DNA from 3 places in the Pseudomonas sp. H3_E04 genome. Region 2 is predicted to be linked to each of the others. Evidence: riboswitches for the same ligand, from Rfam matches in the RefSeq annotation. Region 2 holds a riboswitch; each other region holds the start of a gene.
What was found. A riboswitch is a leader RNA that binds a small molecule or an ion and turns the genes downstream of it on or off. The one in region 2 is predicted to bind cobalamin.
Positions count from the first base shown of each region.

Region 1 (3,249 bases), 710 kb from region 2:
TTCAATGTTTCGACTTCAGGAAAATGTTCGACCTGCATACCGTTGAATTCGGCGGCGTAGCGCTGCCCGTCAATGGTCTTGGCATTGAACAGATAGCGCTCGTAGTGGCGGTTTTGCCCGAGCGTGCGCGCAGTATCTGACAAGATGTTTTCATTGGCCGTCAATGACAAAGTGCAAGTTCGCCTGGACCAGGCTTGCTGGAACTGCTTCAGAATAAAATCATGTGTGTCAGGCATGGCAATGGGAAGTGCATGATTTGAATGATTCATTAGTAGTCCGCCAGGTCGAAGTCGATAATCAACATGTCGCGGCTGCCGCGATCGGAATGAATGCCTGATGTTTGCAAGGAAGAAACTTCGTGCGTAAGTATTCGGTCATTCAGGACGATAGTTTCCAGATAGTCCGTAAGCGTTGCGCTGAACACACAGCCGCGTTCGTCATGAAATACCCGGCTTTCGCCGCCGATGACATGCTGGCGATCAATCAGGTGTTGAAAAACAAAGTCATGCCCATCCCGATGCCGGCCCTCCGGCGTGGCGTGCCCGTCAGTGCCTGGATCGCAGAGAATGCGGAACTGGTGGCAGGTCACCAGCCAGTCGCGCCGCCCGACCGTCAACTCCATGAGCGCCAGATCGGCGGCCAGCAACGAGCGCAACACTGCGGACTCGATGAACGTCGCTTCGCTGCGCTGGTAGGTGCGCTGGACGCCGCCCAGTAGCGGGTTGTGCGCTTCGGTCTGAAAGAAGTGGCAATCGGGCAGCGGCGCCCACTTGCCTTCGCGGTGGCGATATTCGAATTTGCAGATGCGCCTCTCGCGGCTACCGTGCTGCACGCTCAAATACGTATCCGGGCACAAACGCTCCCAGGTTGCATTGAAATTGCGGAACTCTGTTTGGCCAAGCGATGCAAGTTCGGCCGATGGATAATCGTAACTGTGCGCGTAGTGGCAATTAACCAGTAATTCGGAAAGTTGTTTTAATACGGCTGCGTCTGATTGCCGTAATGCGTTGCCAGCACTCATGGTGCTGGCTCGCTGACAGAGTGGGTATGAAAAAACAGGATTGAACGCTGACGAAAATCAGGCATGCCGAAAATCCTTTTATGTGTGATTCATAATCCGTATGAATATTTATAGTTCATATCTTGTTTCGATTTATCAATTTGGTTTTTGTAAAGAAATGTAATTCGTTGGATTAATGGCTCTGGTTCAGGCTTTAGCGTGATTGAGTTATTAGTGTGCGTATTCATGTATGTAGGAAATAACTTACAAATAACTGACAGGGGTTCGTCGTATATATATGAAAGTTCATCTCCATATAACGAGATCGTTGCAGATGTTGACCCGCCCCCCGGGCATGCGTAGCCTTGCGCTTTCGAGGTTCTTCGGCACTTGCCGAAGCTAAGAAGGGAACGCGGTCGAAGCCGCGGCTGCCCCCGCAACTGTGAACGGTGATGTTCGTTGCCACGCCACTGCCAGCTCAACCGATGAGCAGCGGGAAGGCGCAGCGAATGCCAGGCCCCGCGCCTGAACGCCGTCAGCCAGGAGACCTGCCTCGTCACAGATTCTCACTACAACCGGGCGGGGTGATCCGGTGGCGAATGCTTCCGGCGTGCACGCGCGCTGCCGGTTCTCGTCCCGTATGCCCGCCGCTTGCCAAAGGGCATACCGATGAAAACACTGGCCAAACTCCCCGTCACCATCGTCACCGGTTTCCTCGGTTCGGGCAAAACCACGCTGCTGCGGCACATGCTCGACAACGCTCAGGGCCGGCGTATCGCGGTGATCGTCAACGAGTTCGGCGAGCTCGGCATCGACGGTGAAATCCTCAAGCAATGCACCATCGGCTGCACCGAAGAAGAGGCCAGTGGCCGCGTTTATGAGCTGGCCAACGGCTGCCTGTGCTGCACGGTGCAGGAAGAATTCTTCCCGGTAATGCGCGAACTGGTCGCCCGTCGCGGTGATCTTGATCACATCCTTATCGAAACCTCCGGTCTGGCCCTGCCCAAGCCGTTGGTGCAAGCCTTCCAGTGGCCAGAAATCCGTAGCGCCTGCACCGTCGACGCTGTCATCACCGTGGTCGACAGCCCGGCTGTTGCTGCTGGTACGTTCGCCGCGTTTCCGGATCAGGTCGATGCCCAGCGCAAACTCGATCCGAACCTCGACCACGAGTCGCCGCTGCACGAATTGTTCGCCGATCAACTGGCCAGTGCTGACCTGGTCATCCTCAACAAAGCCGACCAGACCAGCCCGGAAGATCTCGCTCGGGTACGCGCTGAAGTCGCCGAAGAGCTGCCGCCAGCGGTGAAAATCATCGAGGCCAGCAACGGCCGCCTGCCGCTGGACGTGCTGATCGGTCTCGGTGCCGGCTCCGAGGAGCACATCGACAGCCGCCACAGTCACCACGATCACCATCACGACGGTGATGACGACGATCACGATCATGACGCCTTCGACTCGATCTCCATCGAACTGCCGCAAGCCGATGAAAGCCTGCTGCTCGATGCTCTGACGCAACTGGTGGTGCAGCACGGCATCCTGCGCGTCAAAGGTTTCGCCGCTATCCCGAGCAAACCAATGCGCCTGCTGATCCAGGGCGTCGGTACACGTTTCGACAGGCATTTCGACCGCCAGTGGGGTGCCGAGGAAGCGCGCGTCACGCGCCTGGTGCTGATCGGTCAGGAGCTTGATGCGGCACAACTCGAAGCGCAATTGCGCGCTGCGCTCAGCGTTTAAGCCATGCACCTGCTCAGGACCCAGCCTGGCGGATTCGTCTCGGACGACAACATTGCCGACCTCGGACAAACCCCCGCCGAGCTGGTGATCCTGTGCAGCGGCGATTCCAGCCTGGCGCTGCTCGCCGAGGCTGCGCAGCAACTGCCCGATGATTATCCGAGCCTGCGTCTGGCCAACCCGATGCAGGTGCAGAATCATGCCTCGGTCGACCTGTATGTCGACGAAGTGCTGCGCCACGCCAAGGTCATTCTGATCTCGCTGCATGGCGGCATTGCCTATTGGCGCTACGGCGTCGAGCGGCTGGTCGAGTTGTCGGAGCGCGGCGTACAGCTGATCCTGGTGCCCGGCGATGACCGCCCGGACCCCGAGCTCAGCGACTTGAGCACAGTCAGCGCCGAAGTGCGCGATCGACTCTGGCAATTTCTGCGTCAAGGCGGCATGGGCAACGCGCTGGATTTCTTCCGTTGCCTGGGCAACCAATGGTTCGCCCGCGATTACCCGTGGAGCGAACCGCA
Region 1 covers NZ_CP162797.1:1,162,928-1,166,176, forward strand. Annotated here, with positions in the region: gene AB4N53_RS05335 (PLP-dependent aminotransferase family protein) at 1-269, opposite strand, end outside; gene AB4N53_RS05340 (2OG-Fe dioxygenase family protein) at 269-1,021, opposite strand; cobalamin riboswitch at 1,360-1,570, shown strand; gene cobW (cobalamin biosynthesis protein CobW) at 1,670-2,734, shown strand; gene cobN (cobaltochelatase subunit CobN) at 2,738-3,249, shown strand, end outside.
Region 1: it holds a riboswitch for cobalamin, as region 2 does, so the genes downstream of both, cobW (cobalamin biosynthesis protein CobW) here and AB4N53_RS08340 (ABC transporter substrate-binding protein) in region 2, are expected to answer to the same signal.

Region 2 (3,249 bases):
ATCCAGCGCCCGCCGGTGCCACAGGCAAACGACCAGCCCGAGCAAGGCCACTGGGACCGCCAGCCACACCGACGGCCAGCGCACGCCGCCGAGATTGCCGAGCAGCCAGAACATGATCCCGCGCGCCTGTTCCGAACTGGCCGAGCGGGTGATCAGAAACGCGGTGAGGGCGTTGAAAAGCTGCGAGCCGGCGATCCCGGCAAGAATGATCTGTCCGGTACCGCTGGCCGTGCCGCTGACCCGCGCCAACAGGATCACCAGCGCGAACGCCGTCACCGCACCGGCAAAGGCACCCACCGACAATGAAATCGCCCCTGCGCCGACGCCAAGCAGCGCGACCATCACCGCGCCGGTCGAGGCGCCAGCGGAAATTCCCAGCAGATACGGATCGGCCAACGGATTGCGCAGCAGCGACTGCAAAATCACCCCGCATGTCGCCAGACCGGCGCCGCAGGCCGCCGCGACCAAAGCGCGAGTCAGGCGATAGTTCCAGACAATGCCTTCGTCGATCGGGTCGAGCACATAACCGGCACCCCACAGCTTGTTGGCCAGCACCTGCAACACCACGCTCGGCTCGATTGAAGTCTCACCAATGGCCACGCCGCCGATCAGCGCGACCGATAGCGTCAACAGAACCAGCAGCAAACGGATCAGGCGTCTGCTCATTGCGACAGGTCGTAGCCGTTGATGGCCGTGGCCAGTTGTGCGAGGCCGTCGAAGGTGCGCAGGCTGGCCTGCATGGCCATGGCGTCAAGAATGATGATGCGGTTGTGCTTGACCGCGTCCATGTTGCGCGTCACTGGATCACTGCGCAGAAAGGCGAGTTTCTTCTGATAATCGTCAGCCGGGAAACGCCGACGATCCATGCGCGCGATGACCAGAAACGTCGGGTTGGCCTTGGCGATGGTTTCCCAGCCGACGGTCGGCCATTCTTCATCCGACTCGACGACGTTGCGCACGCCGAGGGTGCTGAGCATGAAATCGGGAACGCCTTTGTGTCCGGCCACGAACGGCTCGATGTCCATCTCGGCGCTGGAGAACCACACCAGTGCACTGACGTCTTTGCGCTGCTGTTTTGTCGCCGTGGCGATCGACTGTGCGAGGCTGGCTTTGAGCTGCTCATTGAGCTGCTCGCCGCGCGCCTGCACGTCGAAAATCGCCGCCAGTTGGCTCACGGCTTTATAGATGCTGTCGATGCGGAACGGCGCCAGCCGCGTGCCGTCCGAGCCGACGAGGTTGTCCTTGGCTTCGCAATCAGAGGGCAGCAGATAGGTGGGAATCTTCAGTTCATGGAACTGCTCACGGGTGCCGACCGCGCCTTGCGGGCCGACCATCCATTCCAGCTCGACGGCGACCAGTTCCGGGCGTTTGCCGATCACCGCTTCGAAACTTGGCTCGTTGTCGGCGAGACGCTCGACCCTGTCGTTCTGCGTTTTGTATGTGCCCAGCACATCGTTGAACCACAGCGAAGTGCCGACGACTTTGTCGCCCAGGCCCAAGGCATAAAGCATTTCCGTACCGGCCTGGCCGATGGTCACCGTGCGCGCAGGAGCGTGCTGAAAGGTCAGGCTGCTGCCGCAGTTTTCGACGGTCAGCGGATACGTAGTCGGCGCCGCTTGCGCCAGGGCGCAAAGACTCAGAGCGGTGAGCAGGGTGGCAACGCGGGGCAGCAGCATGGGGCAGTCTCCAGGGGAACCGTACGTGAGCGGGCGGGTACGGTTGGAAACACACCTCGGGCGCGGTCGTGGAAACTGCGCAAGGCCGGCATTGAAAAACGCGCACGGCACGATGTCCTTCCCGGACACCCCGCCGGTTAGTCAGTCACTGTGCCGGCAGGTCTCCTGACTGATGCGTCATCGCCACGCTCCGGCCTTCCCGGGATTCACCCAGTGGCAGTCAAGGAGCAGGCTCGGCACCTACAGTTGCGGGGGCAGTTCCGATTGATGCTGTGCAAGCATTTCGGATTCCCTATTAATTCCGTGTGGAAACCGGCGGCGGCATGGTAGTCGATCGAGCCGCTGAAGGGGAGACCAATCTATCGCGACGAGCATTAGCAGCAGGCGTCTGCTGTCACGCCAACCTTGCTTCCGGCAGTTCAAGGGAGTGATGGGATCGTTCCCACGCTGAGCGCGGGAACGATCACGGTCAGGGCCGACTCAGCTGGCTTGCGGAGTTTCACCCCGGGCCAGACGCGCATTGATGTCGTCGATCACCTGAGGCAGTTCAGCGATGGTATCGATCAGGTAATGCGGGCGCGAAGGGGCGAACATCTTGCCGATCCGCGCGCGTTCTACCGCCAGTCGATCCGACGCCAACGCCTTGTATTGCTCATAGGTCAGGCCCAGCGCGTTGCCGGAACAGGTCAACGCCACCGTCCACATGCCGGCGGCGCGCCCTTCGAGAATTCCCGGCCAGGTGTCGTCGACCTTGACGCAGGCGGCCACGTCATTGATGCCCAGGGCAATCACGTTGGCCAACGCCTGCGCCGGATATGGACGGCCATTGGGCACTTCATCGGTGGCGACGACATGGTCGGCGACGTAGCCATTTTCCTCTGCCAGTCCGACGACCTTGGCCATCACCACCGCCGGATAGCCCGAGCACGAACCGATTTTCAAACCCTTGTCGCGCAACGCCGCCATCGCCTCGAGTGCACCCGGAATCAACGCCGAATGCAGGGCGATTTTTTCGATCTGCAACGGCATGAATCGTTCGTAGATCGCCGTCACATCGTCGTCACTCGGCAAGCGGTCAAACGCCGCGCGGTAACGTTCGGCAATCTGCGGCAGGTTGCACAGGGTGCGGATGTGATCCCACTTGCCCATGCCCATTGGCCCGCGCGCTTCCTCCAGCGACACGGCGACGCCGAACTCGGCAAAGGCTTCGACGAAAATCTGCGTCGGCGCAAACGAGCCGAAATCGACAACGGTGCCGGCCCAGTCGAGGATCGCGGCTTGCAGATGAGTCGGTTGTTGGTACTGCATGGTCAATCTCCGTTTTCAGGTAAGCGTGGGCCGTCCCTCGACAATGAGGTAGGCGGTTCAAGGGGCAGGGCTGATCAGGTCAGCGGTGGATTCGCATCAAACAGTTCGGCAATCACTGGCCGGTTCCTGCGGATGCCGAGGCAGCACAGGTGGTATTCGATGAAGAACGGGTGATCGACAAAGGTGATCGGCCTGGTGCCCGGGGTCTCGGCGTATTCCACGGCCGAGACAAAACCGATACCGATGCCTTTGACGATCGCGTGGA
Region 2 covers NZ_CP162797.1:1,869,580-1,872,828, reverse strand. Annotated here, with positions in the region: gene AB4N53_RS08345 (FecCD family ABC transporter permease) at 1-666, opposite strand, end outside; gene AB4N53_RS08340 (ABC transporter substrate-binding protein) at 663-1,676, opposite strand; cobalamin riboswitch at 1,815-2,008, opposite strand; gene phnX (phosphonoacetaldehyde hydrolase) at 2,157-2,984, opposite strand; gene AB4N53_RS08330 (LysR substrate-binding domain-containing protein) at 3,059-3,249, opposite strand, start outside.

Region 3 (3,249 bases), 1.6 Mb from region 2:
TGCGGCTCGACGCTTCCGCCAGTGAAATGGCGCATGTCGCGACGTTCGGCGATGGCTTTGTAGACCGCTGCGCGTTCGGCTTCGGAGAAAGTGTTGTCGGTCATGGCCCTTTCGCGAGCAGGCTCGCTCCCACAGGGTTCAGGTGATCCATTGTGGGAGCGAGCCTGCTCGCGAAGGCGGCCTCACGGTCTGGCGCAAACAATGCAGCAATTGCGGTCGGATTGGACGGAAAATAAAAGTGCACATAGGAAGCCGTCATCCGCCCCTCGCGATAAACCGCCTCAGCGCCGCGCCCGCCATTGGGACTCAGCCCACGGGCAATCGGCGTCAGCTCGGTGGTGGTCAGCGAATGATGGTAGGTATGCCCGCGCAACTCCCCTTCCGGCAGCTCAACCGCTTGCAACGCCAGCGCCGCCAGACGCTTCTGCATCACTGCATCGCCCTTGAGCAAACCGACCAGCTCAGCACGAGTACCTTCGACATCGGTCAACGAATCAAGCAGATAAAGCATCCCGCCACATTCAGCGAGCAACGGCTTGCCCGCCGCGTGGTGCGCGCGGATTGCTGCAAGCATCGAGATGTTCTGCGCCAGCGCGACGTGATGCAGCTCTGGATAGCCGCCCGGCAAATACAGGCTGTCCGCCTCGGGCAATTGCGTGTCGCGGATCGGCGAGAAGAACTGCAGCTCGGCGCCCATCGCCCGCAGCAGATCGAGACTGGCGCCATAGGTGAAGGCAAACGCTTCATCGCGGGCGACGGCGATGCGCACACCTTTTAATAGAGGTTCGGCGGCGATGACGTCAGGCGCGGCGAATTCAACGGCCGGTGGCAGTGCAACTTGGCAACTGCTGGCGAGCGCATCGGCGGCCGCGTCGAGACGCAGGTCCAGATCATTCAATTCGCTGGCCTGAACCAGGCCCAGGTGGCGGCTCGGCAATTCGATGCCGGTCTCGCGGGACAGTGCGCCGTACCAGCGCAGACCTTCGGTGAGGCTGCCTTCGAGCAATTGCGCGTGGCGCAAGGTGCCAACGCGGTTGGCCAGCACGCCAGCGAACGGCAAGTCCGGCTGATACTTCGCCAGGCCCAGCGCCAAAGCACCAAAGGTCTGCGCCATGGCGGTACCGTCGATCACCCCAAGCACCGGTACGCCGAAGTGGCGCGCCAGATCAGCGCTGGATGGCGTGCCGTCGAACAGGCCCATCACGCCCTCGATCAGAATCAGGTCGGCCTCGGCGGCGGCTTCCCACAACAGCCGGCGACTTTCCTGCTCGCCGACCATCCACATGTCCAGTTGATACACCGGTGCACCGCTGGCGCGCTCGAGGATCATCGGGTCGAGAAAATCCGGCCCGCACTTGAATACGCGGACCTTGCGCCCCTGATTGCGATGCAATCGGGCGAGCGCTGCGGTGACGGTGGTCTTGCCCTGACCGGAGGCCGGCGCGGCGATCAGCACCGCCGGGCAGTGACGTGATTGCTTCAAAGTTCGACGCCTTTCTGCGCTTTGATTCCGGCCTGGAAGGCGTGTTTGAGCATGCCCATTTCGGTAACTGTGTCGCCCATCTCGATCATTTCCGGCTTGGCGCCGCGACCGGTAACGACCACGTGTTGCATCGGCGGACGCGCCTGCAAATCGCTGAGCACCTGATCGAGATCGAGGTAGCCGTGCTTGAGGGCGATATTCAATTCATCGAGCACCACCAGACCGATCGAAGGGTCGCGCAACAATTCGCGCGAGACTTCCCAAGCGGCAGTCGCTGCGGCGATGTCGCGCTGACGATCCTGGGTTTCCCAGGTGAAGCCTTCGCCCATGACGTGGAAACGCACCTGCTCGGGGAAGCGGCGGAAGAACAATTCTTCGCCAGTGCTGTTGCGGCCCTTGATGAACTGCACCACGCCGCACTGCATGCCGTGGCCCATGGCACGGGCGAGCATGCCGAACGCCGAGCTGCTTTTGCCTTTGCCATTGCCGGTCAACACCAGCACCAGGCCGCACTCGTCGGGCGAATTGGCGATGCGTTCGTCGATCACGGCTTTCTTGCGCTGCATGCGCGCCAGATGGCGTTCGTCACGCTCGGGGGAATCAGTCATGGGGGAGCTCTCCGTTGAGGCTGGATAACGGCGGGCAGGCACAAGAATAGACGGCAAAAAGCCTGGCATCGCCCACCGTGATGCCGCTGAGATGGATCAGGCCGGTCTCCGGGCTCATGAGCGGCGGTTCGCCTGACTGCGCGCCTTCCCGCTTCTTTCGAGGCAGTGGCTCAAGGCGCAGTTTTCACTCATTTACCGTTGCGGGGGCAGCGCCGGGATCGTCGTGGCTTCGCTTGAAGTCCACCCTCACCGGCTTCCCTGTTTCACTCTGTCGACGCGGGGCCACAGAGCACCTGAAACAAGCGGCGAAGGTTAGAGGGTTGGGGGTGGAGCGTCAATTGAAGAGGCGCTTCGGGCGCGAATAACTGCCGCTGATCAATTGTGCAGCGGCAATCTTGTGCCAGACTGTGACAAGTGATATCAAAGAGCCATGCTTTTTTCAAAAAGCCCACTACAACAATAAGGATGACGACGATGCAAGGCATGATCATCAGCAACCCGCGCCTGGAATTTCTGCGCCCGGTGCTGGAACGCTGGTTTGACTGTATCGATCGCTACAACACAGTACGCGGCGACAACGACACGCCGTACTGGCACGACGAGAAAGCCAATCTCGGCCTGCTATCGGCAGCGGCGTGGATGGCGGAAATGGTCACGCTGACCGACACCGCCACGCGCAAACAGAACGAAGAAGGCGAGCGCAATGCCCGCGCGGACCTGCTGATTGCCGGCGCCGAAGACCGCGCGTTCATTCAGGCCACGCAACGCTGGCCACGGGTCAACAACCTCAACCTGACCCAGGCCCTGCTCGACATCACCGTGGATGCCAAACGCATCAGCTACGCCAGCGATCTGAAGCTCGGCTGCCTCTTCGTCGCTCCGCAAAAAGCCCAGCACAGCGCCAGCCCCGAAGAACTGCAGGACATGGTCGACGACCTGCAAAAGGAACACACCTGCGCAGTGGCCTGGTATTTCCCCTACGCCTATCGCAAATTGCACAGCGACGCGGGCAACTATCATCCGGGCATCGCCGTGCTGTTCAAGGAAGCCCGCGGTTGAGCAGTTGAACCATCGGGCCTGCGCCCTCCTCTATGTTTAGGAATGCATTCATAGGGAAGATCAGCAATGCGCAAGGCCCAACTCGCTCTTATCATCGCC
Region 3 covers NZ_CP162797.1:280,966-284,214, reverse strand. Annotated here, with positions in the region: gene bluB (5,6-dimethylbenzimidazole synthase) at 1-104, opposite strand, end outside; gene AB4N53_RS01320 (cobyrinate a,c-diamide synthase) at 101-1,483, opposite strand; gene cobO (cob(I)yrinic acid a,c-diamide adenosyltransferase) at 1,480-2,091, opposite strand; cobalamin riboswitch at 2,174-2,403, opposite strand; gene AB4N53_RS01310 (hypothetical protein) at 2,566-3,150, shown strand; gene AB4N53_RS01305 (PQQ-dependent sugar dehydrogenase) at 3,217-3,249, shown strand, end outside.
Region 3: it holds a riboswitch for cobalamin, as region 2 does, so the genes downstream of both, cobO (cob(I)yrinic acid a,c-diamide adenosyltransferase) here and AB4N53_RS08340 (ABC transporter substrate-binding protein) in region 2, are expected to answer to the same signal.